2 regions of the Paenibacillus puldeungensis genome follow, and region 1 is predicted to be linked to the other one. Evidence: a T-box and tRNA genes for the amino acid it is inferred to sense, from the RefSeq annotation. Region 1 holds a T-box; the other holds one or more tRNA genes.
What was found. The T-box of region 1 lies ahead of ACFQ3W_RS20590 (valine--tRNA ligase). A T-box ahead of a tRNA ligase gene usually reads a tRNA of that ligase, here a tRNA-Val.
Positions count from the first base shown of each region.

Region 2: it encodes a tRNA-Val, which carries the amino acid that the T-box ahead of ACFQ3W_RS20590 (valine--tRNA ligase) is inferred to sense. The anticodon was not compared.

Region 1 is NZ_JBHTLM010000019.1:25,565-41,083, reverse strand. It holds gene yihA (ribosome biogenesis GTP-binding protein YihA/YsxC) at 1-138, shown strand, start outside; gene ACFQ3W_RS20640 (non-ribosomal peptide synthetase module) at 336-923, shown strand; gene speD (adenosylmethionine decarboxylase) at 1,245-1,643, shown strand; gene hemA (glutamyl-tRNA reductase) at 1,856-3,253, shown strand; gene ACFQ3W_RS20625 (precorrin-2 dehydrogenase/sirohydrochlorin ferrochelatase family protein) at 3,474-4,127, shown strand; gene hemC (hydroxymethylbilane synthase) at 4,124-5,146, shown strand; gene cobA (uroporphyrinogen-III C-methyltransferase) at 5,127-6,677, shown strand; gene hemB (porphobilinogen synthase) at 6,764-7,768, shown strand; gene hemL (glutamate-1-semialdehyde 2,1-aminomutase) at 7,859-9,160, shown strand; gene ACFQ3W_RS20600 (RluA family pseudouridine synthase) at 9,157-10,065, shown strand; gene ACFQ3W_RS20595 (LysM peptidoglycan-binding domain-containing protein) at 10,213-11,583, shown strand; T-box leader at 11,673-11,942, shown strand; gene ACFQ3W_RS20590 (valine--tRNA ligase) at 12,015-14,687, shown strand; gene ACFQ3W_RS20585 (bifunctional folylpolyglutamate synthase/dihydrofolate synthase) at 14,717-15,519, shown strand, end outside.
Region 2 is NZ_JBHTLM010000004.1:104,862-120,380, reverse strand. It holds gene gndA (NADP-dependent phosphogluconate dehydrogenase) at 1-469, opposite strand, end outside; gene ACFQ3W_RS07425 (hypothetical protein) at 663-1,259, opposite strand; gene ACFQ3W_RS07420 (YktB family protein) at 1,613-2,242, shown strand; gene ACFQ3W_RS07415 (MFS transporter) at 2,267-3,541, opposite strand; gene ACFQ3W_RS07410 (aminotransferase class I/II-fold pyridoxal phosphate-dependent enzyme) at 3,731-5,206, shown strand; gene ACFQ3W_RS07405 (DUF1292 domain-containing protein) at 5,267-5,638, opposite strand; gene ACFQ3W_RS07400 (copper amine oxidase) at 5,750-6,304, opposite strand; gene ACFQ3W_RS07395 (MBL fold metallo-hydrolase) at 6,486-7,220, shown strand; gene ACFQ3W_RS07390 (DUF3892 domain-containing protein) at 7,298-7,537, opposite strand; gene ACFQ3W_RS07385 (GNAT family N-acetyltransferase) at 7,605-8,060, opposite strand; gene ACFQ3W_RS07380 (hypothetical protein) at 8,140-8,292, shown strand; gene ACFQ3W_RS07375 (hypothetical protein) at 8,317-8,562, opposite strand; tRNA gene ACFQ3W_RS07370 (tRNA-Val) at 8,711-8,783, shown strand; partial or broken gene ACFQ3W_RS07365 (excalibur calcium-binding domain-containing protein) at 9,412-9,525, shown strand; gene ACFQ3W_RS07360 (hypothetical protein) at 10,023-10,499, shown strand; gene ACFQ3W_RS07355 (VOC family protein) at 10,525-11,007, opposite strand; gene ACFQ3W_RS07350 (HAD family hydrolase) at 10,988-11,830, opposite strand; gene ACFQ3W_RS07345 (hypothetical protein) at 12,059-12,223, shown strand; gene ACFQ3W_RS07340 (DoxX family protein) at 12,458-12,994, shown strand; gene ACFQ3W_RS07335 (phosphatase PAP2 family protein) at 13,052-13,663, opposite strand; gene ACFQ3W_RS07330 (helix-turn-helix transcriptional regulator) at 13,887-14,534, shown strand; gene ACFQ3W_RS07325 (DUF1450 domain-containing protein) at 14,591-14,842, opposite strand; gene ACFQ3W_RS07320 (superoxide dismutase) at 15,032-15,519, shown strand, end outside.

The DNA of each region.
Region 1 (15,519 bases):
ATGCGGGCAGGGGACAAGTTCATTATGTTCTCGGCGGAGGAAGGTATTGGTAAGGATGAGCTTTGGGAATATATCGAAAGCACAGCTCAGCTGGGGAGCTTGGACACGACTGCTCCTGAAGAGGAAAATGGGCAATAAATCGCCGTATACAGAAGGGATTTAAAGGAGTTCCGGCAGGAAAGTGAGCATGCAGCGCGATTTTTACAGATAAAAACGTCTTAATCCGATTTTTTCTGGAAAATGGCAGAATTTCACGCGTTGGCCGTTGAGCGAAGATTTTGAATCGTAGTGTATAATTATTTTAAAGGATTGTTATAAGAATTGAGGAGATTTTTATGGCTCAGCGGTTAGCCACAGAGTATGTTAACGCCAGTTTGCGTTTGTCGGAAGTTCAGATGTCGCAGTTTGTTCACAAAGTGTATGATCCTCATGTGCGTCAACGTGTCAAGGTGCTCGAGAACGGCGGACAAGAGGTGGTGCTGGAGGATGACGGCGGTGAGGAAGTGCATCTGCCTTTTGACCGTAAGGACGGATATTATGTCTGTGAATTGTCTTTCCGCTTAGAAAAACCACATTTAACGAATGTTATGCGTTTGTTGTTTGCGGCTTTTAAAGGTTCCGGTATGGTTACAAGAATTTATAACGGATTCATGATGATGTATTATTATCAGGAAGGTCGGGTTCAAAAAATCGTGGAATACTCCCGCGATTCCTACAAGCTGGTCTTCGAGCTCAAGGATACCGTTAAAGAATTGCAGCGAATTTATCGGAGCAACGATGTAGAAATGGAAATTGCTCGTATTCACAAGTCCATCAATTGCTTGCTTGATGAACGATTTGTGGTACAGGATGCTAAGGAAGTAGAGCGGATTGACGATGAACTGCGAAACTGTTCGCGCAGATTGTTTGTTCTGGAGGCTTAAAATTTCTTCTATCCCTCACTCCGACTTGGAGTCACCAAAGCCCTTATATTGACATAATGTACTTAGAGAAGCTACCCATTAAGTGGGTAGCTTTTTTCAGGAAATCAGCGGGATTAGAGGGCAAAAATGCGACTAAAAAAAATGTTGCATTTGTCTCTGATAGATGTTATTTTTAATCTCGTTGAAAAGAATATAGGAACCAGGATTCACTCAGGACATGGAGATGTTGCGAGAGATTTTTCCCTCGGGAAGTGAATGACGTAGGTCCTAGCGGATGAAATTTTTTCAAACATTTTATTCCTAGGAAGGGGGAACCGGAAGATGGAATATTCAACTTTCGGAAGACACGTTGCTGTTGATACTTGGGGCGTCGACTTTGAAGTACTGAACAACGCGGAGCTGCTCGAAGCTCATCTGGTTGAAGCCGCCGAAGCTTGCGGAGCTACGGTGTTGTCCGTACAATCCAAGCAGTTCGAACCACAAGGAGCTACAGTTCTTATGATGTTGTCGGAGAGCCATCTCTCGATTCATACGTATCCTGAGAGAGGGTTTGCAGCTATTGATTGCTACACTTGCGGGGAAATGGTTGATCCGCAGTTGGCCATTGATTACCTGGTGTCCGTTTTAAAACCGGAAAAGACATATGCTAAGAAGCTGATTCGCGGGTTGGGTGAATTGGAAGTTGTTGAACCTGAGAATAAACACGCTGAGCTTGTTTAGAAGACATTCGTCGTTATAGATTTAGAAAATATGGAAAAAACAAATAACCATGGAACTATTCCATGGTTATTTGTTTTTTATTGTATGATTCATAAATAATTCATAAAATGCTCATTCAAACGGCCGAGAAATGGACATTCTCTGTGATATAATTAACACAGTTTGTTTGCGTTTTATGTTTTGTGATCCTAATCGAGGCAGGTGAACTTGCAATGCACATTGTCGTGGTCGGGTTGAATTATCGGACGGCACCTGTTGAAGTCCGAGAAAGGTTTTCTTTCGCGGATAAAGATATGCCGCAAGCGATGCAGGAACTCTTGCGCACCAAAAGTGTATTGGAAGGTGTTATAATTGCAACCTGCAATCGTACGGAAATCTACGTTGTCGTTGATCGTTTGCACATGTGCGGCTATTTTATTCGCAGCTTTATGGAGCGCTGGTTTGGGGTTCCGCGAGAAGAATTTACCCGCCATTTATATATGTATGAAGATGATCAGGCGATTCACCATTTATTTCGGGTCGCCTGCGGGCTCGACTCCATGGTGCTGGGCGAGACCCAAATTCTTGGACAGGTTCGGGGTGCTTTTTTGTTGGCTCAAAGGGAGAAAGGCACCGGGACCTGGTTTAACAGACTGTTTAAGCAGGCGGTAACGCTTGGAAAGCGGGCACATTCGGAAACAGCCATCGGTGAGAGCGCCGTTTCGATAAGCTATGCGGCGGTAGAGCTGGGCAAGCGAATTTTTGGCAGCTTCAAAGGGAAACGGGTGCTTATCCTTGGGGCTGGGAAAATGAGCGAACTGACCGCGAAGCACTTGAGCGGCAACGGTGCCGAAGAAGTGTTGGTAGCGAACCGAACGTTTGCCCGCGCTCAGGAACTGGCTTCCAAATTTTCAGGAACTCCATGCACGATGCAGGAAGCGATGCAAAGGCTGGAGGGGGTTGATATTCTGATCAGCTCCACTGGAGCTGAAGGGTATGTCATAACTTCCGCTCAGGTCGCCCGCAGCATGCAGCAGCGTCCAAACCGCCCTTTGTTTATGATTGATATCGCGGTGCCGAGGGACATAGAGCCTTCAATCGGTGAACTTTCGAATGTATTTCTATATGATATCGACGATCTGGAAGGCATCGTAGAGAGCAATATAGAGATGCGCCGCTCCGAGGCGACAAAAATCGAATCGATGATTGAGGAAGAAAAGGAAGAGTTCGCAAACTGGCTGCAGACACTGGGCGTCAAGCCGGTTATCCGCGCACTGCAGGAAAAGGCGTCGTCTATTCATGAAAACACGCTGGATAGCCTCTTTAACAAACTGCCTGAGCTTGACGAGCGTCAGCGGAAAGTCATCAGCCGGTTGACGAAGAGCATCTTGAATCAAATGATGCATGATCCGATTAACAGAATTAAAGAAATGGCGGGGGAAAAGCAGGGGGCCGAAGCGCTTGAAATGTTTACGCAAATTTTTGCGCTGGAGCCATATTTACTGGAGGAAACCAATTCTCCGTCTGACAAAGAAAGCGGTGCATCGTTGGAATTGCTTCCAGCCCAGCAAAGTCAGGTTCAGCAGCAGGAAAGCGAGCCTTCGATTCCTTTGGCACAGGCATCGGTATAGTTTGTTCAGACTTTATTTTAGTTAAAAACGACAGTGAGTTTTATGAATGGGGCGCCCAGAGCCCTCTGCTTTATTCCTCGAATTGGATGAGAAATTCGAAAATGAGAAGCGGATGGTTCCTGGTCGCTTTTTATTTATACTTATGCCAGGTTCATGGAAAAATGTAACAGGTTAAGGTATGCTAATAACAGATATAACAAGTGCTTGAGGAGTGGATGCAATGCCTCACTATATGCCCATTATGATGAATCTTCGGGAACAACGCTGTGTCGTTGTGGGCGGGGGGGCAGTCGCTGAGCGCAAGACGCAGGCATTGCTAGAGGCTGGCGCAAAGGCTGTAGTCATAAGTCCAAGTGCGACGGCCTGGCTGCAGGAGCGCTCCGAAGACAACAAGATTGAATGGGTGAAGCGTAGGTTTCGTAAGGGAGACCTTGCCGGAGCCTTCTTGGCGTTTGCAGCCACCGATCAGGAGCAAGTTAATGCGGACATTGTACGTGAAGCCAAAAATACGGGAATACCTGTAAATGATACGAGCGAAGGTGAACGTGGAAGTTTTATTACGCCGAGTGTTTTCCGCCGTGGGGGATTGATCGTTGCGGTTTCCACATCTGGAGCAGGACCGTCAGCTTCACGAAGGCTAAGCCGAGAAATCGAAGAGCGTTTTGGAGACGACTATGAACGATATATTGATTTTTTGAGCGCTGCCCGGGCCTTAATTAAAAGCCGTGTAGCGGAGAGCAGCCAGAGGAAGCATCTGCTTCGCCTTTTGGCTGAGATGGATATTCTGACATTAATTCGGGAAGGAAGCTTCCAGCCATGGAGCGAGGAGGCCCTTATCGCCTGGATAGATCAATATCGGGGGAATTGCGAATGACAAAACGTACGATTGTAGTCGGTACGAGACAAAGCCAGTTGGCCCTAACCCAAACGGGGCAGGTGATTGACCATTTAAAAGCGATCTGTCAGGCAAATTCACTGCCTTTCGATTTCGAAATTCGCAAGATCGTGACCAAAGGGGATCGAATTCTCGATGTCACGCTGTCTAAGGTCGGAGGCAAAGGGTTATTCGTCAAAGAAATCGAGCAAGCGATGCTGGACGGAGAGATCGATTTAGCGGTACATAGCATGAAAGACATGCCGTCAGAGCTGCCGCAAGGTTTGATTAACGGGGCTGTGCCACGGCGAGTTGATCCGAGAGACGCACTTATTTCTAAGAGCGGACTTTCCCTGGACGAACTGCCGCAAGGAGCAAAGGTCGGCACGAGCAGTCTGCGGCGTTCCAGCCAGCTGCGGGCTTATCGTCCGGATCTGATCTTGGAGCCTATACGCGGCAATATCGATTCCCGGCTGCGGAAGCTGGAAACAGAAGGCTTTGACGCGATCATTTTGGCCGCGGCAGGGCTGTACCGAATGGGTTGGGAGGACCGTATCACGGCTTATCTGCCTACGGAAGTCTGCTTGCCGGCCGTTGGCCAGGGAGCGCTTGGCATTGAATGTCGGGAGAATGATGCCGAGGTACGGCAACTGCTGTCTTTGTATAACGATCCGGATACCGCGCTTACTGTAGCGGCCGAGCGCCGCTTTCTCAGGGTACTGAATGGCGGCTGCCAAGTTCCGATCGGAGCCTATGCGACGTTAGTTGACTTGAACGGGGAGAATGTTAAGGATAAAGGCGACCAGGCAGATCGTGGAAATACCGAGGGAAGCTCACGCCGCATTGCGCTTACGGGCATGGTCGGTTCTGCGGATGGACTGACGATTTTGAAGGAAAGCGGCGCTGGGGAGGATCCAGTTGCGCTAGGCGAACAGATCGCCGGGCGGCTGATCTTAAGAGGGGCGGATGAGTTACTAAAGGAAGTCGGGAGTGATCAGGATGACGGAAAAAGCAGGTAAGGTGTATCTCGTTGGCGCGGGACCCGGCGATGCGCGATTAATTACGCTTAAGGGTCTCGATTGTATCGAAAAAGGGGATGTCATCGTTTACGACCGCCTTGCGAATCCCAGCCTGCTTAAGAAGATGAAGCCGGGAGCGGAAAAAGTGTATGTCGGCAAACGTACCGATCGCCACACGATGAAGCAGGAGGACATCAACCAACTGCTCGTTGACCTGGCGCTGACCGGGAAAACAGTCGTACGGCTAAAGGGCGGCGATCCGACGATTTTCGGGCGGGTTGGTGAGGAAGCCGAACTGCTTCGAAAACACGGTATCCCCTATGAAATCGTACCGGGAATTACTGCAGCCATCTCCGTACCCGCTTATGCCGGTATTCCGGTCACGCACCGCGATATGGCATCCTCGCTGTCGATTATTACGGGCCACGAAAGCCCGGATAAGCTGGATCTGTCGATTAACTGGGAGAAAGTGACCAATGCGACCGGGACGCTGGTCTTTATGATGGGGGTAGCTAAAATCGGCTATATTAGCAAGCAACTCATCCATTACGGAAGACCTCCTGAAACCCCGGTAGCACTTGTGCGCTGGGGCACTCGTGCCGAGCAGGAGACATTAACCGGGACGCTTGCCGATATCGAACAAAAGGTGCTTGCAGCTGATTTTAAGCCACCTGCGGTCATCGTTGTAGGCGAGGTGGTTAACCAGCGGGAGCAGTTGAAATGGGCAGAGTCGCTGCCACTGTTCGGGAAGCGGATTCTTGTAACGCGATCAAGGTCGCAGGCAAGTAATCTGGTTCGTGGTATTGAGGATTTAGGCGGTGAGCCGTACGAGTTCCCGGTTATTGACATTGCGATACCGCAAAGTACTGCACTTGTGCATACGGATGCGGCTTTGGCAGGACTGGGAGAATACGATTGGGTATTTTTCACGAGTGTAAACGGTGTGGAGTATTTCTTCAAGCATTTGGAGCGACTGGACAAGGACATCCGGTCGCTGCATAAAGCGAGAATTTGTGCTGTAGGACCAGCCACGAAGGAAGCGCTGCGGGGGCGCGGTATTGCTTCCGAGGAGCTGCCTGGCCGTTTTCAGGCCGAAGGCTTCTTAGAGGCGTTCGGCTCCGAACTTCAGGCCGGGCAGCGGGTGCTGCTGCCGCGCGGCGATCTCGCCCGGGCCTGGCTGCCGGAAGTGCTGCGCGAGAAAGGTCTATCCGTTACGGACGCGGTCATGTATGAAACCGTTCCGGCTGGCGACGATGATGACGAGCTGCTCAAGCTCCTCGATGAGGGGGGCATTCATGCCGTCACCTTCACCAGCTCTTCAACGGTAACTAATCTGCTCACCGCTTTGTCAAGGATGGGCATCACCGATCCAGTCCAAGCACTGCAGGGGGCGGCTATTGCCTGCATCGGCCCGGTTACGGCTAAAACAGCGGCGGAAGCCGGACTAAATGTGTCGATTCTCGCTGAGGAGGCGACGATCGACAGTCTTCTTGAGGCGCTGTGCTCCTGGAAGGCGCGTACGGCCAAGTGAGAATAACGGTTTGTTTTGAGGCTGGCTGCCCACCCGCATGGTCTAGGGCAGCTCTTTAGCCAAATCATACAGGAGGTTAAAGTAAAATGAATTTTCCAGTAGTTAGACATCGCCGCTTGCGTCAATCCGCAGCTATTCGCGGAATGGTTCGTGAAACGGTGTTGACGGTGGACGATTTCGTCCAACCGATTTTTGTGACTTATGGCAGCGGTGTGAAGACTGAAATTGCTTCGATGCCCGGCGTATTCCATTTTTCGCTGGATACGCTCGAGGAAGAAGTGAAGGAGATCGTGGAGCTGGGTATTTCGGCGGTGCTCTTGTTCGGTATTCCTGAAACGAAGGATAGTGTCGGGACCTCTGCTTTTACGGAACACGGTATCGTTCAAGAAGCCACCCGAGTGATTAAATCCCGATATCCTGATCTGCTCGTCATTGCGGACACCTGCCTTTGTGAGTTTACGGATCATGGACACTGCGGAATGGTTCATACGTATGAGCGTGACGGACATGTTTGTGGGGATGTCCTCAATGATGAATCGCTGGAACTGCTTGTCAAAACAGCGGTTTCGCAGGCTCAGGCCGGCGCCGATATTATCGCGCCTTCCAACATGATGGACGGCTTTGTACAGGCTATTCGCTCCGGGTTGGATGAAGCAGGTTTTTCCCATGTGCCGATCATGTCCTATTCGGTGAAATACGCCTCCGCTTTCTACGGTCCATTCCGAGAAGCAGCGGATTCAGCACCACAGTTCGGCGATCGTAAGACGTATCAGATGGACCCTGCTAACGCTCGTGAAGCGCTCCGTGAAGCTGAATCGGATGTGCTGGAGGGTGCGGACATGCTGATGGTTAAGCCTGCGCTTGCCTTTATGGATATCATTCGCATGCTGCGCGACCAGTTTGACCTGCCGCTTGTCGCTTACAATGTCAGCGGTGAATATTCGATGGTGAAAGCCGCAGCTCGCCAGGGCTGGATCAATGAACGGGCGATCGTGACGGAAATGCTGCTGGGCATGAAACGTGCCGGAGCGGACATTATTATTACTTATTTTGCTAAAGATATGGCGCGTTGGCTTCGCGAGAAGAACTGATTTGCATAGCATAATTTCATTTCGTTCGGCACTAGATTTGTTCTTTAACTTAGGGTATACCGATGGTCGAATTTGAGGAGGGACTTCAATATGAAGGACGTTATTGGACGGCACAGCGATGAACGATCGCGAGCGGCTTTTGAAGAAGCGAAAAAGGTACTTCCCGGAGGCGTAAACAGCCCTGTACGGGCGTTTAAATCTGTTGGGCTGACTCCGATGTTTATCGATCACGGGGTAGGACCTCGCATCTATGATATTGACGGGAACAGCTTCATTGATTATGTGGGTTCCTGGGGGCCGTTGATTATGGGACATGCCCATCCGGAAGTGGTAAAGGCCCTGCAGGATGCTGTAGCCAAAGGGACCAGCTTCGGAGCGCCGACTCTACTTGAAACGGAGATGGCGAAGCTTGTTGCCGAGCGGGTACCATCGGTCGATATCGTGCGGATGGTGAGCTCGGGCACGGAAGCAACGATGAGTGCAATTCGTCTGGCTCGTGGATATACCGGACGCAACAAAATTATGAAGTTCGAAGGCTCTTACCATGGTCACGCTGATAGCTTACTGATCAAAGCGGGATCCGGTGTAGCCACCTTGGGATTGCCGGATAGCCCTGGCGTTCCGGAAGGCGTTGCGGTAAATACGATTACGGTTCCTTATAATGACCTTGAATCGGTTAAACTGGCATTTGAACACTATGGAGAGGAAATCGCCGGCGTTATCGTTGAACCGGTAGCTGGCAACATGGGGGTTGTTCCGCCATTGCCAGGCTTCCTGGAAGGGTTGCGCCAGGTGACGACGCAATTCGGCAGCCTGCTTATTTTTGATGAGGTGATGACCGGTTTCCGTGTACATATGAATTGTGCGCAGGGGCGTTTTGGCGTCACGCCGGACGTAACCTGCCTTGGCAAAGTGATCGGTGGTGGGCTTCCGGTGGGTGCCTATGGCGGCCGACGTGAAATTATGGAGCAAATCGCTCCCTCAGGTCCGATTTATCAAGCCGGTACGCTAAGCGGAAACCCGCTGGCTATGACCGCAGGCTTTACTACGCTTTCTTTGCTAACGCCTGAGGTGTACGACCGACTGGAGCGTTTGTCGGCTAAGCTGCAAGCCGGATTTGAAAGCAATGCTAAGGAGAAAGGCATTCCGTTTACCGTCAACCGTGTCGGCTCCATGGTATGTCCTTTCTTCACAAATGAGAAGGTTATTAACTTTAACACGGCCAAGACCAGCGACCTTGATCTCTTCCATCGCTATTTTGCCGCCTTGCTGGAGGAAGGCGTCAATGTCGCGCCGTCCCAGTTCGAAGGCATGTTCGTGTCGGGCGTGCATACCGAAGAGGATATCGATTTAACGATTGAAGCGCAGCGTCGCGCTTTGAAAAAGCTGTGAGTCCGGCTGTTTCCGCGAATCGTCGCGGGGAGTGGCTAGAGCTCATGCCAGGCAAGCTGAAAACGGCGGAGGGCGAGGAACGGCTCTCCGCCGCTTTGGCTTGGCTTGAAACAAGCTTAGGAGCTCCCTCGAAGCTGATTCGGAAGCTGCAGGCGGAAGACGGCATCAAGCTGGCTGGCGACCGGCTTCGTTTGCGAATTTTTCCTCCAAGAGTGTCGCAGTATACCCCTTATTGGCATGAGCTAACTGTATTGTATGAGGACGAGTTCTGCCTCGTCGTTCATAAGCCGGCCGGGGTTAAGGTTCATCCGGACGGAGCGGGGCAGGAAGCAACACTCGTGAATATGGTGGCTGCATTATACGCTGAACGCGGAGAGCAGGCAGCTCCTGGGCATATCCATAGGCTGGATGAATATACATCTGGTCCGGTGCTTTTTGCCAAAAATGAATATGCACAACTGAAGCTGGATGAAGCGATGAGCCGCAAAAGCATCGGTCGAACATATATCGCTTTTGTTCATGGAATAGTGAGCCGAGATCTTAAGGTGATCGATAAACCGATTGGTCGAGATCGACATCACAGCCAGAGACGGCGTGTATCTCCTACAGGCAAGCCTGCCATAACGCGGGTTGAGCTGCTGGAGACATACCCCGCTGCCAGCCTGGTTCGACTTACTTTGGAGACCGGAAGGACGCATCAAATCCGTGTCCACTTAGCCGATGCGGGTCACCCGCTGATCGGTGATAAGCTTTATGGGGGGAAGACTGACGAATTGCCGTTTCAAGCTTTACATGGAGAACGGCTTATTTTTCCACATCCGCTGATGGGAGACGACATTCAGGTTGACGATCCAACGCCTCCGGTATGGGACAGGCTTAAGAAAAGACTAGCTGGCTTAAGCTGAGGCTTGAAGGCGACATTGACATCTGACCAGATGAAAAAAAGCTGGCATGCACTCCTTTTTTTCGCATATAGATAAAACGAGGAATGATTTGGACCATGACCCATGGATGCTGAATCATGTTTGGATATGCTGAAAGGAGGTAGCGTTTTGGCTGATCAATCCTATGGTCTGCGATTCGATATTTATGAGCGCGTTCATTTAGCGGAAGATGTGATTGGTATTGAAGAGCTTGAGGAAATTGAGCTTTTCCCAAAAATCCAGGTAATTCCCGGGGAGGAGTATGCTTCACTCCGCGGTCATTTACTATTGTCTGGCTTATACCGGGGGGAAGGGGAAACTCGCGAGCTTGCGCACTGGATTCCGGTGGAAATAACGGTTCCTCTTAGCCGGGTAAATCGTCTCGAGGATATTACGGTGGAGATTGAAAATTTCGACGTCGATCTGCTGAGTGCCCGCAGTCTTAATATTACTGGGGTTTTATCGCTGCAAGGAATAGAAACCACCTCGTTAATGGCGGATTCGGACGGCTGGAAAGACAGAGAGTTTTCGACTGCGCATGTTGTCACGGAAAATCGGGCTGAAGAGGAGAAGGCTGACTATTCCTTTTTTGAGGAAGATGTTCAATCAGAACCTCAGGAGAGTGCGTTAACAACGTGGCAGTCGTTTCCGTTGGAAACCCAGCAGCAAGAGCGAATTCCGGACGAGCAGGAGGGTGCTGCTTTCTCACAAGAGGAAATTTCTGGCCTTCCGGAAAATGATCCATGGGCGGACAAACAATATACGACTTACCCTGCAGTGGAAGCAAAAGCGGAACCTCCGTCAGCGGCTGAATTGGAGCATAACATTTGGTTTCAAGAGGTGAAACGTCCATTTGCAAATTCGGAGCCAGCTGAACAAAAAGTTGAGGACGTAGCTGAGGAAATTCAGAAACTTCATGAGGATCTGGATCTGCAGGCTCAAGTTCAACAGGATCAATTCGCTCTGGATCGATTTGAAGAGACCCAGCCAAAACCGGAGGAGTCACCAATACTGGTACAAAGCGAAAATGAGGGAGTGCAGGCGGCGCCGAATGAGGCGGTAGAAGCAGAGCATGAGGCTGCCAAGGAAGAAGCTGCTGAGAACCAGCCTAACGTCCAGCCGGAAGAGAAAAAAGAGCTCAAAATCGCTCTTGGCAGCAAAAAGAATGTGAGTGATGAAAAGGGCGACGGATTTGGCTTAAAGAAGTTGATCTCCCCGCGTACAGAGTCTGAACTGCCTATCGATGCGGAGGGTTCCCCGGCGGCAGTTGAAACTATTAAGGATCATGGAGACGGCGAGGAACTTCGGTGGAAAAGTTTGTTCATCGGCAGCGGTACCGAACAAACCCCGTTCCGCAAAGTGAGAATGGTGATTGTTCAGAAGGAAGAGACGCTTGATGATATCGCCCAGCGCTATCATTTGAGTTCTCGCGAGCTTCAGCTGTATAATCGATTGTCCGAGCATCATCTTGATGAGGGGCAGGTTTTATATATTCCATAGATCACGGTCAAAATGAAGTTTATCGGGCTATTTATTGACTCCCGGTCTTTTCCAAGTTATGATATTATAGATTCATGGAAATAATGATATCAAAGACTTGGAATGGGAAGAGTAGGCAGTGAACCCTTCAGAGAGCGGAGTTGGAGCGCTGAAAGATTCCGCAGGATTATTAGCTGACCGAAGTCGCCCGGGAGTCGTCCGTTTGAGCATTCTGCATGTTAGAACGGATCGGGAGCAGCCGTTATCTGCAAGAGTGTCGCAAACTATACCCGTACGTCTTGATCAAACATACTGCGGGCTAGCAAGCAAGGTTGCGAAACAAAGGTGGTACCGCGAAAGTAAAGCCTTTCGTCCTTTGAGACGAAGGGCTTTTTTTGTTTTTCTGCTAAAGTCATAGCAGGCCATGCTTAATTGTAATGGAGGTTGAAAGTATGACAGAAAACGAAGGACAACAGTTGTCGACAGAGATGCCAACAACATACGACCCGAAAACAGCCGAACAGAAATGGTACCAATATTGGTTGGACGGTGGTTATTTTAAAGCCGGGAAGCGTCCAAACGCCAAGCCATTTACGATTGTGATCCCACCGCCAAACGTTACGGGTATGCTGCATATCGGGCATGCGCTTGATTTTACGCTGCAGGATATTTTGACTCGGACGAAGCGGATGCAAGGCTACGACGCATTATGGCTTCCAGGCTCGGACCATGCGGGTATTGCTACACAGACTAAGGTAGAGCAAAAGCTGCGGGAGCAAGGTGTAACCCGTTACGATTTGGGACGTGAGAAGTTCCTGGAACAAGTTTGGGAATGGAAGGACAAATACGCAGCTACGATCCATGAGCAATGGGCGAAGATGGGCTTTTCCCTAGATTATTCCCGCGAGCGGTTTACGCTGGACGAAGGCCTCTCCCAGGCGGTTCGCGAGGTGTTCGTCAAGCTGTATGAGAAAGGATTAATCTATCGCGGCAAATACATTATTAACTGGGATCCGGTTGCTCGCACTGCGCTTTCCGATATCGAGGTCGAGTATAAAGAAGTCAACGGACATTTGTATCATCTGCAATATCCGCTTAGTGATGGAAGTGGCTCGATCACCGTTGCGACGACACGTCCGGAAACGATGCTGGGCGATACAGCCGTAGCTGTTCATCCGGAGGATGAACGGTATCGTCACCTCGTCGGGAAGACGCTGGTTCTGCCGATTGTTAACCGCGAAATTCCAATTATCGCCGACGAGTACGTAGAGAAGGAATTTGGGAGCGGGGCCGTGAAAATCACCCCAGCGCATGACCCGAATGACTTCGAAGTGGGGCTTCGTCATGATCTACCGCAAATCAACGTGATGGACGAGAGCGGTACAATGAATGCGGCAGCCGCGAAGTACCAAGGCCTGGACCGCAGTGAGTGCCGTAAGCAGATCGTTAAAGATTTGCAGGACATGGGTGTTCTTGTGAAGATTGAGGATCACCTGCATCAAGTAGGGCACAGTGAACGAACTGGCGCTGTAGTTGAACCGTATCTGTCAACGCAGTGGTTCGTTAAGATGAAACCTCTTGCTGAAGTGGCGATCGATGCTCAAAAATCTGGCAAAGGCGTTAATTTTGTTCCGGATCGGTTTGAAAAAACATATCTGCATTGGATTGAAAATGTACGTGATTGGTGCATTTCCCGTCAGCTTTGGTGGGGTCATCGTATTCCTGCTTGGTATTGTGAAGCGACTGGCGAAATGGTGGTTGCCCGCAGTGAAGAAGAAGCACGTGCTAAACTTGGTCGCGATGACTTGAAGCAGGACGAGGACGTACTGGATACCTGGTTTAGCTCCGCTTTGTGGCCGTTTTCAACGCTGGGCTGGCCGGATGAGGACAGTGCTGACCTCAAACGCTACTTCCCGACAGACGTACTTGTAACCGGGTATGACATCATCTATTTCTGGGTAGCGCGGATGATTTTCACTTCCTTAGAATTTAAGGGCGATATTCCTTTTAAAGATGTGCTAATCCACGGGCTTGTTCGTGACAGTGAAGGACGCAAAATGTCCAAATCTCTTGGAAACGGCGTCGACCCATTAGAGGTTATCGAAAAATACGGTGCAGATGCGATGCGTTACATGATCTCGACGAGCAGCACGCCAGGGCAGGATTTGCGCTTCCGTTGGGAACGCGTCGAGCAAGCTCGAAATTTTGCTAACAAGATTTGGAATGCCTCACGGTTTGCTTTGATGAATTTGGAGGGAGTCACTTATGCGGATATCGACATCAGCGGTGACCTCTCCACATCTGATCGCTGGATTCTTCATCGCTTGAATGAGACCGTCAAGGATATTACTCGTTTGATCGATGCTTATGAGTTTGGTGAAACCGGCCGTCTGTTGTACAACTTTATTTGGGATGACCTTTGCGATTGGTACATTGAATTTGCCAAGCTGTCATTTTACGGAGAAGATGCCGCAGCTAAACGGAAAACACAGTCAGTGCTTGCTTATGTGCTGGACCAGACGCTGCGCATGATTCACCCGTTCATGCCGTTTATTTCCGAGGAAATATGGCAGCATTTGCCGCATGATGGCGAAACGATTACGTTAGCGGCTTGGCCGCAGTACGACCCAGCGTTCGAAGCTCCTGAAGCCGTTCAAGAGATGAACCTGTTGATCGACATCATTCGTGCGGTTCGCAACATTCGCGCCGAAGTAAACGTTCCGATGAGTAAGAAGGTTGAACTCCTGATCAAACCGGGAAATGAAGAACTCCTTGAAGTTCTAACCCGGAATGAACACTATATTCGTCGGTTCTGCAACACCTCGGAGTATGAAGCTTCGCTGACCGCTACTGCACCGGATAAAGCGATGACCGCCGTAGTAACTGGTGCGGATTTGTATTTGCCGTTATCCGGTTTGATCGATATCAAACAAGAGATCGAACGGTTGACCAAAGAGCTCGAAAACCTGAACAAGGAAGTTGAGCGTATTGAGAAGAAGCTTGCCAATGAAGGTTTTGTGGCTAAAGCACCGGCAAAAGTCATCGAGGAAGAGCGGGCTAAAATGACCGATTATTCCGAGAAACGTGATAAGGTGCTGGCTCGGATCGAAGAGTTAAAAGGATAAACGGAAATCAAAATATGAAGGTGACTGGCATGGAGGATCGAACAGACGAAGAAAGACGACCGCTCCCCTCATTGGGAAGCTATGCTGAAGCGGTCGATTGGATCAATGGCTTGATACCGTTTGGCATTCGTCCGGGATTGGAACGGATCGAACTGATGATGGAACGACTGGGCCATCCGGAACGGAGACTTAAGTTTATTCATGTTGCAGGAACGAACGGAAAAGGATCTTCCTGCGCTTTCTTAACCCGTATTCTTCGGGAATGTGGATATCATGTGGGGACATTTACGTCCCCCTATATCACAAAATTTACGAATCGTTTTCAATATGATGAAGAGGATATTCCGGAAGACGTACTCCTTGCTTTATCAAAACGGGTCGCTCCATTGGTGCAGGAAATCGCTGCAAGCGAGCTTGGATCGCCAACGATGTTCGAAGTAAGCACCACGATCGCTATTTTGTATTTTGCCGAGGTTTGTTACCCGGATGTTGTAGTATGGGAGACCGGGCTTGGGGGAAGGATGGATGTTACCAATATTGTGACGCCTATCGTATCGCTGATTACAAATATCGGCTATGATCATATGGACGTACTTGGTGACACTATCGAATTGATCGCCCGTGAAAAAGCCGGCATCATCAAACCTGGCGTTCCAGTTGTCAGCTGTGTGGAGCAACCTGAAGCGATCGCTGTTTTGAAGGAGACCGCTTCCGCCCAACACTCAAATTTGTATTTGCTGGGAGAACAGTTCCACTATGAACGGCTGGAGGTAAACGTAAAAGAGCAAAGGCTCCGGTTCAACGGTCCTTTCCGTGAACTGGATCTCGCCAT
Region 2 (15,519 bases), on a different contig from region 1:
GAATCGGTTCAACGAGTTTGTAGGCACTTTCTTGTCCGCCCGGCATGATGGCTGGGCCATTCAAGGCACCTTCTTCCCCACCCGATACCCCGGTACCGATAAAGCGGAAACCTTTGGCTTCAAGCTCCTTGCTGCGGCGCTGCGTATCCGGGAAGTGCGCGTTACCTCCGTCGATAATGATGTCGCCTTGATCCAGGTACGGAAGCAGTTGTTCAATTGTAGCGTCTGTCGCAGGACCGGCTTGTACCATAATCAAAATTTTACGCGGTGTTTCTAACGAATTTACGAATTCTTCGACGGAAAATGCACCGACCAGGTTTTTGCCCTTGCCTTCATTTTCCAATAGATCATGAGTTTTTTGCGGAGAGCGGTTGAACACCGATACGGTGAAGCCCCGACTTTCAATATTTAGGGCCAAATTTTTGCCCATAACGGCTAAGCCGATAACGCCGATTTGTTGTTTTGACATGGTCTCCATCCTTTGCACACTATATTTTTTTCAATATTATCATTTTAACTCTTTTGTGTACAGAAGTGAACCCCGAGCGGCCATCCAAAAAACAACCCCTGATGCTCAGGGGGAAAACATGCAATGATATTTCGCATAAGCTATTTATTTGGAGGCAGAAGCTCTTCCTCGATAGAGTTGACCAAAATCAGAATTACCATTCAAGACGGATGAGTTCCATCCGCAACTTACGAAGCTTCTCCTTGGAGGCTTCAGAAGCAACCGTATCACCCTGCTGCAAGGCTTCATACAGCCTCTCGAGTTCGTCATCAAGCTCCTGCTGGAGGCTCTCTAGCTGCTGCTCCGCCGACTCCGAAGCGAACAATTCAGCCATTCGTTCCACATCGGCGGCAGGGCCTTTCTGATAAATCACCCGGTGCTCCATCCCGGAAATCTCCACCAGCCGAATGACTTCTCCGAACAAAATATTTTCAATGTAAATTTGCCGATCCTTAAACCGCTTGACCACCGCGTGTCCGCGCAAATCCCCGATCAGCTTTTCCAGCCAATCCGCCAGCTTCGCATCGCGAATAACATAATCGCCTACCAGCTTGTATCCTTTGGCGAGACGCTGAAACCTCAGCTTCGTCAGCTTTCGCCCCGTGCGTACGGAAATAATGAACACGGACTCGTTCTCGCTCCAATATAAAGAATACCCGTCTTGAATCAAATCACGGATTAATTGTTGTATGTGCCGGCGATCAAATCGGAGTTCCAGGTTGCAATATTCCACCTCGTAACTTTTATTCACGGCACTCCCTCCTAAAAGTTTTGTGAGCATTAACTTCCTGTTGCACTTCGAACAAAACTTGCTACGAAAGCATACGCTTAGTTTTGTGAGCGTTAACTTCTACGATTACTTCGGACAAAACTTGCGTTACCGTTCTTATCTCCATCTTATGTCAAGGAACTTGGATTATTGATTAATTTTAACCGTTTCGGGCAGGGTTAACGCGGACTTGCTAAAAATTCAGACGATGCTGCGACCTGCACATTTTTGATTCGTTTAAATCGCTGAACAGACGACAGGGAACGATATGATATACTGGAAGAACCATAGTAACGACCTTTACTCGATGTATGAATTTGGAGGTATAATCACATATGAATTTTACCGGTTTTACAAAAGAGGATTTTCAAGCCCTTACGGTTCCCGGCCTAGAGCCACGCATGGAAGCCATCATCGGCAGAGTAAGACCTAAGCTTGAGGTGCTTGGAGCGGAGCTGTCGCCATATCTGTCCGCGCTTTGCGGTGAAGAAATGTTTCCGCATGTGGCCAAGCACGCCCGGCGTACAGTGAACCCGCCGAAGGATACCTGGGTAGCCTGGGCAGCCAGTAAACGTGGATACAAAGCGCTGCCCCATTTTGAAGTCGGCATGTTCTCTACCCATTTGTTTATCGTTTTTGCCGTCATTTATGAAAGTCCAAACAAGACTGTTTTTGCCCGTTATTTGGACAAGCATGCCTCAGAGATTAAGAAGACGCTCCCTGACAGGTTCTATTGGTCCCTTGACCACATGGATCCTGGCGGTACCTCTCATGCGGAAGCCAACAGCGCTCAGCTAAAAGAATGGGCTGAGAAGCTAAGTACGGTAAAGAAAGCTGAAATCATCTGTGGACTTCGTTTGGAACAGGACGAATCCTTGTTGGGAGACGGTGGTAAGCTTCTAAAAACGATCGAGGAAACGTTCGAAGCCTTGCTGCCCTTATATAAGAATGCATTTTTGCAATAAATACTGCTGCAGCCTCCCAAGATACTATCTGGAGAGGCTGCTTTCATGTCGCTCCAAGGCAATATGCAAAAAGAACAAAATGACCATTGCAGTGCTACTAGCTACGAACGGAGCCGGGGGGCCAAGCAAATCCCACAGTTTTCCGGACAAAATCGGCCCAGCCACCATGCCGGAGCCTTGAATCGTAAGAAACAGCCCCCATACCGTACCTTTTTCCCCTTTAGGAAGCATGTGTGAAATCATCGTATCCCAGGTAGGGAGAATTAAGGCATAGCTAATACCTATCAGAATGACCAACATCCAAATCATCGGGGTGGAACGGATCATGGAAAACAAGCCGATAGATGTTGCCGACAGTGCAAAGCCGATATGTAAAAACCAGCGTGTTCCGAAACGGTCTACGAGCTTGCCGATCGGAATCAGTCCGATAACCGTAATTCCCCCTCCGATAATTAGCATGATACTGTAAGTTTCCGGTGAGAAGCCAAGCTCTGTCCGTACGAACAAGGTGATCACTGGGGTAAGCAAGCCGATGGCAAAAGATTGCAGAAATAATGAAGGGTATAGCAGCGGGCTAACGTGCAAATTGTCACGGACTTGACGAAACGTTTTACGGATGTTATTCAGCACCCCTCCCTCCCAAAGCGAATGGCCTTGAGTCGAACCAGCTGTATTTACGGCCTGTGCCGATGCTGATAAATGAACAGGCTTTTTGCCGGGAAGAACCAACGACACGACAATAATCGTAGCGATGCAGCCTAACAAAAACCAAAATACGGGCCGATAGGAATTTGAACCGTCTACGAAAAAGTTAATAATCACAGGTCCTAATCCTGTCCCGCCGAGGCTGGAAATTTGAATGACCCCCATCGCAGTTCCAAAATTTTTGCTTTGCTCCGTAACGGCCGAAATTCCCATCATGACGCAGGGCCAAAGCGGTGCCGTTCCAATCCCGAGCAGTGCACAGCCGAGAACAAGGAACCCCATCGTATGCAGGAAGGCGATGATAGAAACCGCCCCAAGCGTAATGCAGAGCCCTAGCGTAATTGTTGTGCGAAATCCGATCCGTTCAATTAACCATCCCGCAGGACTTCGGAACACATTGTCTCCGATATATTGCAGCGAAAAGGACAAACCAATAGCAAAGGCGCTAAGCTTAAGCACATCTCCCATGTAAACAGGAAGTATGGCGACGATTAACGATCCTTTTACAAACTCCACCACAAACATAATAATCCATAGGCTGGCAAACGTAGGATTGAGCAAATTTTTACGTGCTAGTCTAGAAGTCAATTCCATAAATCTGTATCCCTCCCCATCATTAACGAAAAATGAATTCTTCCTATTAGTCTGTCCTCTTTTTAATGCAACTTACACCTATCAGATTCTTTTTTGTGCTTCTTCTGCAAGGTTCACTTGCATTCCAAGCTATTTTTGCTATACTCAATTTTGTTTGAAAAATTGATATGAAAGGCAGGGATGGCCCGTATGGATCATCAAAGCACGCCGCTATTTACTGCTCTTAAGAAGCACGCGGCCGGCAATCCCGTTCAGTTTCACATTCCCGGTCATAAGAAAGGGCACGGCACAGACCCAGAATTTCGCGAGTTTGTTGGCGACAATGCTTTGTCCATTGACTTGATCAATATCGCTCCCCTAGACGATTTACACCAACCAAGTGGTGTCATCGAACAGGCGCAAAAACTGGCTGCCAATGCCTTTGGCGCAGATTATACTTATTTCTCGGTTCAAGGCACTAGCGGTGCCATTATGACAATGATACTATCCATTTGTTCTCCCGGTGATAAAATTATCGTCCCGAGAAATATTCATAAATCGATTATGTCAGCGATTATTTTCGCGGGGGCCAAGCCTGTGTTTGTCTCCCCTACACAAGATAAAAATCTCGGCATCGATCACGGCATTACGACATCTTCGGTGCGTCGGGCTCTGCAGCGTCATCCTGATGCCAAGGCGGTCGTGGTCATCAACCCGACATACTTTGGGGTTTGTGCCAACTTAAAAGAAATCGTGGATTTAGCCCACAGCTTCCATGTTCCCGTTCTGGTCGATGAGGCACACGGCGTACACATCCACTTCCACGAAAAGCTGCCCATGTCCGCAATGCAGGCGGGCGCAGATATGGCGGCCACTAGCGTGCATAAGCTCGGCGGATCGATGACACAAAGCTCTATCCTGAATTTGAACGTCAAGAATGGATATGTGAATCCACAGCGCGTTCAAACGATTATTAGTATGCTGACAACAACTTCAACCTCCTATTTGCTACTTGCTTCGCTTGATACAGCCCGGAGAAATCTAGCGCTGCATGGTCATGAATTGGCCGAGCAGTCGATAGAGATGGCTGAATATTTACGAGGTGAGATCAATAAAATCGAAGGCCTGTACTGCTTTGGACGCGAAATTTTGGGCGGAGAAGCAACCTTCGACTTTGATCCTACCAAAGTAACGGTTCATGTCCGCCATCTTGGCATAACCGGCTATGAGACGGAAAATTGGCTGCGCGACCACTACAACATTGAAGTCGAGCTCAGCGATATGTACAACATACTCTGCCTCATTACGCCAGGCGACACAAGAGAAACGATTGAAATATTGCTTAGTGCGCTGCGCGATCTTTCGAAAACGTATTACAAAGAAAATAATGCCAACGAACTGGTCGTAAAAGTTCCGGAAATCCCGCAGCTGTCGCTCATTCCGCGCGACGCCTTCTACGCGGATACGGAAGTTATCCCTTTCAGAGAATCGGCCGGTCGGATTATCGCCGAGTTCATTTATGTGTATCCGCCAGGGATTCCGATTCTGCTTCCAGGTGAAGTCATTTCCCAGGACAACATCGACTACATCGTCGACCACGTTGAAGTCGGATTGCCTGTAAAGGGTCCTGAAGATCGATATATTAATAACGTGAAGGTAATCGTAGAGGCTGACCCGATTTTCTAACTATAAAAACCACAAAAGCTCCCCATGGATTGGGGAGCTTTCATCTTATCGCAATATGGATTAGGCTTCATCCATTTGGGAGACGAGCTCATTATAAGCTTCCTCCACTTGCTTCCACTCTTCTTCGTCTTCAATATTGTAAAGCACCATTTCTTCGTTTTCTTCTTCCATACGGAGAATGATGCCGTCCGCTTCCGGATTGTTACGTTCTAACAGAAGCGCATATACTTTTTCACCTACGTCGAAGGTTTCGACAAGAACCATTTCTACGTCATTTCCCTCTTCGTCTGTCAGAGTCAACACAAACTCTTCGTGCTCATGATCGTGGTCATGGTCGTGTCCGCATTCACAAGCTTCACCATGTTCATGTTTATGCTCGTGGTCGTGCCCGCACCCACACTCTTCGCCGTGTTTGTGATTATGGTCGCTCATTCAATTACCTCGCTTTGAAATTTTTGATGGTTGACATTTGCTGTGTCCCCATGTATCGTATCACTTTTACAGGGTGCAGGTCAATTTTGTCAATGACGGCCAAGGCTTTACCTAATTCAAAACATTGATTCCTTTTTCCGAAACAAGCATAAAATCAGAGCCATTTGAAGGCTTCATATAAAAGCCCACAATATATCTCCCGGACGTTTTGAAATCATAGGTGAAATCCTTCGTTCGGAACCAGAAATTGTCTTTCTGATCTTTAATATCATCAGTTTGGATTTCTTTGGTTGAGCCATCCGGTGCTGTGATCGACACCCGAACCGCCGAGATGTCTGTCTTCAAATCATCGATTTGAGAGAATACGTTAAATTTCAGCTTTCCAGTCTTCTTAACATCTCCAAATACTCCATCATCCGTAAAAAGAAACATGTGGACATTCGGTTTGTAATACTTTACCGTCTTGGTGTCATCGTTGTATTCAACCAACCCATCGAGATTACGCACTGGTACATATGTCTTTCCATCTACGACGTAACCTCCATCTTGTATTTCATTCCCGTTCAGGAAAAGCTTTACTTTTTGGCTCGCCGCGTCTGCAAACAGCAATGAGCCCCCCATTAGAGAGAAAGCGACTACAAGTAATGCAACTCTTCTCCATTTCATAGATTTGGACCCTCCATTTAATTCATGTTGATGTAAGTTTATACTCTCGGAGTAAGGGCAAGTTGCGGTCCAGAATGGCTGAGGCCTGATATTTTTTTATCACGAGTGCTTGGCTTTCGTTTCTTAAGCAAATCGTGTACATTAAATGGGATAAGAGCTAATCTCTAGAGGAGGGATACCCATGACCTTACGACTGCAAATGCTCGGTACGGGCGGCGCTTTTGCGAAAAAGTACTTCAATAATAACGGACTGCTGTGTACAGAGGATTTCACACTGTTGATCGATTGCGGCATAACGGCTCCGCTTGCGCTCCATCAGCTCGGCAAACCGCTGGAGAAAATCGACGCTATCCTCGTCACCCATATTCACGGGGACCATGTTGGTGGTCTCGAGGAACTTGCTTTCCGAATGAAATTTGTCTATGGGAAAAAGCCGGTTCTCTATGTAGCTGAAAGCTTGGCCGAGCCGCTATGGGAGCATACGTTAAAGGGGGGACTCACTCAGGAAGGGATTGCTTGCCTCGAAGACGCCTTTGATGTGAAGCTTTTGCGAGAAGGCGAGCCAACTCAGCTCTCCCCCAAGCTCACCGTGGAGCTGATCCGCACTCCCCATATTCCGGGGAAAGCGAGCTATTCTTTGTACATAAATAACGAAATTTTTTACAGCGCGGATATGATATTCCAACCCGAACTTCTGACCAAGCTCGTTTATGAGCGGAACTGCCGTAAAATATTGCACGAGGTGCAGTTGACGGGTCCCGGGCAGGTGCATACGACCCTGCAGGAGTTGCTCAGTCTGCCTTTCGATATCCAGAGCAAAATTTCGTTAATGCACTATGGGGATGAAATGGAATCCTTTATCGGAGCAACCGGTGAGATGAGCTTTCTTCGACAGCATGAAGTATATACTTTGTAAAAAATATGAATTGCAGCGTTAAAAAACAACCTCCCACAGCTTGATTTGCTGGGGAGGTTGTACTTTTTTAAGAAAGGCTATTCAAAGCGAGGTAAACTGTCCAGATTGTTCGTCGGATCCCCGTCGGCATCACCGCGGATGTGCATTTCGCCATCCCGGCCTTTAAACACATTAACGCCGGCTATCGCACCGGCCCTTACCTCCTGCAGCGCTTGTTCATAATTAAGAATCCTACCGCTCGACGTTTTAAAAGCCTCCAGGTCGCCATCGCCATTTTTACGGACAGCAATAAATGTTTCTCTCGTGTTCAAGGCCATTCACATCACATCTCCTTGCATGGAATATGAAGTTAGAATACCCTGAAATGGCGAAAACTATAGCGTTTTATAAAGTTTTTAGTGCTTTGACCATCCGAACATGGGGAATACCGGCATCGTCAAACGGCTCGGTTGAAATCGTTTCGTAGCCCAGCTTCGCGTAAAATACCTCCGCCTGGCACTGAGCGTCAAGGACTGACTTTGTTAATCCGAGCTCGCGAGCCAGCTCTTCAAGCGCGATTAACAGTATTTTTCCGATGCCTTGTGAACGAAATTCCTTACGCACGGCGATTCGCTGCATTTTGGCGGAATTATCTTTGTAATAAATCAAGCGACCTGTGGCGGCATATGCGCCTTCCGCTTCAATCAGCACATGATGCACATCAGGACCGATTTGATCGAATTCGTCAATCTCTAGATCAAGCGGAACCTTCTGCTCCTCTACGAACACTTCCTTACGAATCTCGAGGCATTTCTGCAGCAGTTCCTCCGTCTTAACAGGTATAATCGTAGCAGCTGACATCCCATTTCCTCCCAGCGTTTCACCTTGATCGGCTTGTCTAAACTGCATCATTATACAAAAAAATAGTTTTCATGTATAGTTGAAGTATCGTTTTATCATTGAAAGGAGCTGTCTGTCGTTTATGGTCCTTGGTATTACAATCGCCGCTGCCGTACTTATTGCAGTGCTTTTGATCGTGTTGATGTTCTATGTTACCAAAAAGGGCTATTCCCGTAAGTGGGATGAGGAATAAGGTAAACTAGGGTAGGGACTGTCCTTAGTCTTTCGAGTATACATCCTCACTTATAGTTGGCGAATATACCCCATCCGAAACGGAGTTTCCAAACGGCCAAGGGAAGCTCTGCACTTGCTTATTTAGCGTAACCTGGCTGGGAAGCAGGCTGCATGCACTGACGATTGCTAACACAAGAACACTAACCAGAATGACAGCCCAGCTTGCTATAAAGCTTGAACCACTTGCCAGTCGACCCGAAGGTCGTCTGCTTTTTCGACGCATAATCATGCATTCCTTCCTCTCATGAAAAGTTACATTTTTTGTGAAATGTGGTATTATTCCATTGTTGGCCCAAGTCCTTTACGATATACGCAGAAAATGTTTGACAGATTCCTGTCCACCTGTTATGATAAATTTCATCTTCACTATATTTTATGATCTGCTAGCTCAGCTGGGAGAGCACTATCTTGACAGGGTAGGGGTCAGTGGTTCGAGCCCACTGCAGATCATCGCCAAGAAGCCTTGTGTATCAAGGCTTCTTTTCTTTTATCGCTTGGCATTAAGTTAGAGCCAAATTGGCCTTTGGGGGACAAAATGGGGACAAACGCTTATTTACCATCACATGTCCGCATATTTTATGACTAGACTGGACTAATTTCTACATAGCAGATGCAACCGTCAGTAGCTAACGGTTGCAACGATTCCGCGCAGCTCAGTATCTCCGAACTCACCGTACACCTTTGAAGTGAACGAATACAAAACGATAAATTCTGCTGATTAGTAATAACGAAGATTGATCACTACGGGGTTGCCTGTGTGGTCTTTCTCTTGTTTAAAGCAGGAGATAAAAATAGTATGACAAACTTAATAAGGATATAAAACCCAAGAAAGGAAATGAGCGAAGTGCCAAAGAAAATCATTTCCATTGTGATGTCCCTCTCACTTGCGCTAACAATGGCGACAGGAATTTCAGCAGCTGCCGGGAAAAATACTCTCGGTATAACAAAAAAGAGCACTATTAACACGATGAAAGTCGATAGCGTAGCTGCTGTGAAGAAAACGACAAAGAAAAAATCGACAAAATCAAAGAAGACAAAACAAAGCACTAAGACTAAACAGTCAAGCGGCGGTGTGACTTACAAAAACTGTACGGCTGCTAGAAATGCAGGTGTGGCTCCTCTCTACAAAGGTGATCCGGGATACAGTAAGAAATTAGACCGTGATGGTGATGGAGTAGCGTGTGAACGATAATAAGATAGGCCGCTGAAGAACATTAAAAGGAAGTGATAAAGATTCGATTATTAGATACGCTCGAGAGAGATTTTCCTTTGGGCGCTTTGTTTATATATGCCTTTGCATTTTATGTCACTTTACGTATGATTCTAGGTTGGTTTAAAAAGCCAATAAAACAACATGTGCTCATTATAGTGATTTATTTTGTGATCTTGATAGGTCTATTAATTATGTTTTTCAGATTAGCCATTGAAACTTTTTTTAAGTAGTCCAACACTTCCCGCCTCTCTACCGTATAGCCTCGCGTTATACTCGTTGAGAGGTGTTTTTATGTTTATTGATCCAATAGCCAAATCCAATTAAGACAACCCCAGTTACTTTTCAATAAAACGCTGAACTTGTGAAAATATCAACCATTTGCACGACATATCCACTTTACAGTATTATTCTTCATTTGGTAAATTTAACCTTAATAATATTGAACAGCATTAAGACTATTAGGTGAGGTGAAGCCCGTGTCTTTTATCTCTTTTGGCAATACCAGCAAGCACCGTCCAAAAGTGTTTTATATCGTTTATTCTATCTTCATGCTTCTATCGTATTACAGTTACGTGCTGCTAGACGATTATCGGCTAGGCAGGTCCAGCTACTGGATGTCAAAGAGCAGCATCACACCCCAAGATTTGGCGTCCATCAACCGACTTGGAAATTGGATCTCCACACTGGAATCCGTGTCCTTTTATCTATTTCTCTTAGCCTATATCGTCATTCACATCTTCTCCAAGAAAAATGCTAACGTATTAATGCGTTTTCTATTACTCAATGGGGCTCTATTTGCAGGAATCGCAGCCATCAACTACATCATTTTTCTAGTTACTGCTCTACCTATCGGCAATCTCATGCAGCCTTTGATATGGCCTTTAAATGTGCTTGTGATGCTGCTTATTTATGTCCTGTGGTTAAAATTCACGCAAAGAATAGCTCATACTTAAGGAAGGCGGAAGGCCTCTCGTCCCCTTACAACCATTTCTCAAATGCTGGCATTTTCCTCCCGTGAAGCTGCTCCCATTCGTCCCAGGCCATTAATTCCAGGTCAGGCCTAGATGCATCTTCCAGCATGGCGAGCAGCTCGACGGAATGTCCGTCCGGATCCTCGAAATAAATCGACACAGCCGGCATAAACGGAAAAACAATCAATTTCTCCGAGCTTTCCCCATAAAAATTTTCGGATTTGATACCGAGCCCCTCCAAATAACTACGGGCTTTCAGTATGTCTGCCAAGTCTACCTTAAACGCAAAATGCTGCCGCTGTATAAGCGGGGAGGGATAGTTTTCCCGGATTCCCAGCATGGATTCCCCAGGTTTTCCAACCCAATAGAACTTTGATTTTCGGATCGGGTCTTCATGGAGAGGGATGATATTAAGGAGTTTCTCGTAAAAAAGAGCCGATTCTATGTAGTTACTAACGTTAATATGAGTTTCAAAAATGCCACGAATCATGGTTTTCCATTCCCCCCATCTTCTGAACTGAAAGCTCCCGGTATGAAGAGATGACGAAGTCCGCTTCAGCTAGACCCGTGCCGCCAAATTTGCTTGGTATACTTATCCCAACAGCGACGGCAGAACCCGCAGACCTGGCCATTAGCATATCTCCGTTCGTATCGCCAATAACCGCCGTTCGTGAGCAGCTTACCGACAATTTACGGCAGGCTGTTTCCACCATTTCGGGATACGGTTTTCCTTGCGTTACCTGATCTGCACCGATGCACACGGCAAAATAGTCGCGGATTCCAAGCCATTCCAGGTGTTTCTCAGCCGCCTCCGTTTCGTCCGCCGTGACAACCCCCATCACGATTCCGCTGCTCCGGCATTGCTCAAGAAACTGCAACACATCAGGCATCAGCTTCGCCGTTCGTGAGGCTTCCAGGTACCTGTCCGCATGGACTCTACTGCTGTGCGCCAGCACCTTGGCTTCCGCCCATGACAAGCCTTTACGATACCCTTCCCAAGTCAAGAGGGACAGCAGCTCATCTACGGTTCCCATGGAAAGCGGTCCGTTCCGATCATAATCCGAGATCGCTCCGTTTTCATCGTAGGCTATCCCCCACTTCTGCAGGAAACAATCTTGGAGCGGGGGCAGATTGCGCTTTTTGAGTTCCTCCGAGAAGTGGACATAGAGCAGCTCGCTCCACCGCCCCCAGGTATGGATAAAATCAATCAATGTACCGTCTTTATCGAATAAAATAGCTTCAACCTCATAAAGATGTCCCGCAACAGCCAACTGCGGCAAGTCGTGTACCTTTTCTGATCCATAATCATTCACTTCGTATCGACTCCCGTCTCTTCTATTTCCTAACGGTACTACCCACTACAAATGAAGTTTCACCCTTTTTCCCAAACTTATTGTAAGTGTAAAACCTTGATGAAAGGTTATCAAGTACGTTGTTTATATAAGGGATAAAAAGTATTTTGCTAACAAATGATAACCAAACAACGCACTACACTACCAGCTGCTATATCAATATTGTTACTTAGAAAGGAGTAAAACCCCATGGAAAAAGGACTTGGGCATGGCCCCGGCGTTGATCCGATTCCCGTCCCGCAGCATCCTACGGCCGCAACTGAGAAGCTTGAGGATCTCGTCGAAGGCCTCATGGGAGAGCCCGAACAGTCAACTGTCGGCAATAAAGAGAAAAGAACCGAGCATAAAAAGTGACTCAAAGAGCGCCTTGGAACTCCGAGGCGTTTTCACTTGCTGATAAAATCTTCGCTTAGTCTTTTTCACCCTTCATTTTACCAACACGGATGTTGTCTAAAAACTATTTATTTAAAATTTTAATAATTGTGATTTAAATCACAATATATGTGAAAAAGGTCACATATAATAAAGACATCAAAGATGATCATCCAATAAAAACCAAAAACGAGCAATCGTAAAGGAGTGGAAATTATGTTTAACAATTTTCTGAGAACGAATAAAGTGGCAATGTGGTTTCTGACCTTCATTCGGATTTACCTCGGGTACCAATGGATCGAAGCAGGCTGGCACAAGCTCACGGGCGGTTTTGACGCCGCAGGTTTTCTTACCGGAGCCATCGCGAAAAGTACTGGTGAACACCCCGCCGTTCAAGGCTGGTGGGCAGCGTTTCTGCAGCACTTCGCACTGCCAAATGTAGATATCTTCAACGTCCTCATCCCTTGCGGGGAGTTCCTCGTCGGGTTAGGTCTCATTCTCGGTACCTTCACCACCTTTGCCGCACTGATGGGCCTGATCATGAACGCCGCCTTCCTCTTCTCGGGAACCGTAAGCACCAACGCCCAAATGCTCTTGCTTGAAGTACTGGTGATCGTCGCGGCAGCCAACGCCGGTAAAATCGGTCTTGACTACTACGTACTCCCTTACCTCCGCAAACTGTTCCACAAAAACACAGGCCCGGATGCCGGTACTCCTAAACAAACGTTGAAAATTAAACACACTCAAGCTTAACAAGCTTGAACAAAAGGATGGTTCTCCAATGGAGGACCATCCTTTGTCGTTAAAGAGTTATGAACGCACATGAGTCCGATTTACTGCCCGGTAACACAGCATCGCGACAATAGAGCCTGCGAGGAAGCCCCCGACAATATCGCCGGCAAAATGAACCCCTAGGTACAATCGGCTAATACCAATGAGTAAAATCATGAAAACAACGACGGTACCCCAAATCTGATTCCCTTTTTTGCTCGAGCTAAGCAGCAGCATCGCTATCAGTCCGTAAAAAGCCGCCGATATCATCGCATTGCCGCTTGGAAAACTGTACCCGTCAGGCGCCACCAGACTATCCCACAGATCAGGCCGTTCCCGATGAAACAACAGCTTGAGTCCTTTATTAAGCAGCCATGCGCCCACTAAACTCACCGTGAGCCAGATGGCATAAGCGCCGCGGCGAAGATATAAAAGTGTCCAACCTAAAGCGAGCGCGAGAGCTACTGCAAACCCAGCGGTTGTCCCAAGCATTGAAAATCCTTCAACAGCCCCGTTCCAACCTTCCGATCGAAGATTGAAAAAGAAATCGCCGATGCTCCGTTCAATCGATTGCAACCCCTCTGTATGTATCCCAAATCCCAACGCAATGAAACAGACCGCGAGTAGTGCTGCCGTAGACCAAAACCTCATTTTTTTCCTCCTCTTTCCATCTTTCTCTATAATCCCGTATATTGTACCGATTTCCCTTTTCCCAGGCAACCCCGATTAGAGCTCCTATGTTTTTGTAATTATACTTACTATACTTTAATGTTGACTAAGTTTGGCCAAATCAACTACAATGCAGTAGAATCCATCATGGCCAGGGAAACGCTGTAGAAATAGCGGAGTCATTCCCCCGGAAGGGAGTATCGATATGGGACATAATAAAGAGCTATCCACCCGAGAGCGGATTCTTCATATGATGAAAACGACCGGGCCACTCAGCACCAAGGAAATCACGAATGAGCTGCAAATTACCGAAATGGCCGTCCGGAGACACCTCGGAACGATGGAGCGGGACGGACTAATCGAACCTAAAATGATCCGCCAGACCTTGGGCCGACCGACGGCTGTATACGGATTGACGGATTCTGCCGAAGGACTTTTTCCTAAAAATTATCATACGTTAACGCTCGATTTGCTGGATGAACTAGCCGAGGAAAGCGGCGAACAGATGGTTGACCGGTTGTTTGATCGGCGTAAGGATCGATTAACCCGCAGGTACAAAGAGCATATGACTGGAAAAACACTTCCGGAAAAAGTGCAGCAGCTTGCGGAAATCCAAAATGAGAGCGGATATATGACCGAATGTGAGCAGACCGACAATGGAGATTTTGTGCTGATGGAACACAATTGCCCGATCTCTCAGATTGCCAACCGCTACAATCATGCTTGCGACTGCGAGCTCAACCTGTTCGAGTCTCTACTTAATACAAAGGTCGAAAGAACAGAATGTCTTGCCCAGAACGGGAAAAAATGCGTTTACGTGATACGCCAACAGGATAAGCTGAATAAAGAGTAAGGCAGCCTTAATGGCTGCCTTCTTGCTTTTAAATATAACATCGATAAACGTTTCCCTTATATATCGTAAGCATGTAGTTCGTCTTCTATCGCTCGCTTCGTCAGCTTAAGACACTCTTCCTGGGTTTTGGCAAATACCCGCTTGCCGTTAACCAATACATATGGTCTCTTTCGGCATAAACCGCATAAACTAAGGCAGTCAGCCCGCATTACGGCAATTTCGGGATATTCCTGCTCCAACTGCTCCAGATCCAATGCGCTCATCAGGTTGCTGTCGCAAACCTCGACGATGACGATACCCATTCCCATGGCAGGATCACCCCATATTTAGAAGTCCTTGTTCGATCAATCATTATGATGACTAACTGGGATTTTGTCAACGTCCACAGTCTAATTAACATACTTAATATACATTTATGTTGACTAAGTTCGAATACAGTTCTATAATGAGGTTGTCGGAAACAAATTACATAAAACAATTGAGAGGATGAATAACAAATGGCACATCAATTACCTGCTTTACCTTACGCTAATAACGCACTTGAACCGCATATCGATGAACAAACGATGATGATTCACCATGATCGTCACCATAATACGTATGTAACTAACCTGAATGCAGCTTTGGAATCCGCTCCTGAGCTTCAATCCAAATCCGTTGAGGATTTGATTGCTGATCTGGACAGCGTACCTGAAAGCATTCGCACGGCAGTTCGCAACAATGGCGGCGGCCATGCTAACCACTCGCTGTTCTGGGAAGTTATCGGTCCAAATGGCGGCGGCCAACCATCTGGGAAAATTGCCGAAGCTATTAACAACGAGCTTGGCGGCTTCGACAAATTCAAAGAAGATTTCTCGAAAGCAGCAACAACTCGTTTTGGTAGCGGCTGGGCATTCCTGGCTGTAGACACTAACGGCAAATTGTCGGTATACAGCTTGCCAAACCAAGACTCCCCATTGATGGAAGGGAAAACTCCAATCCTTGG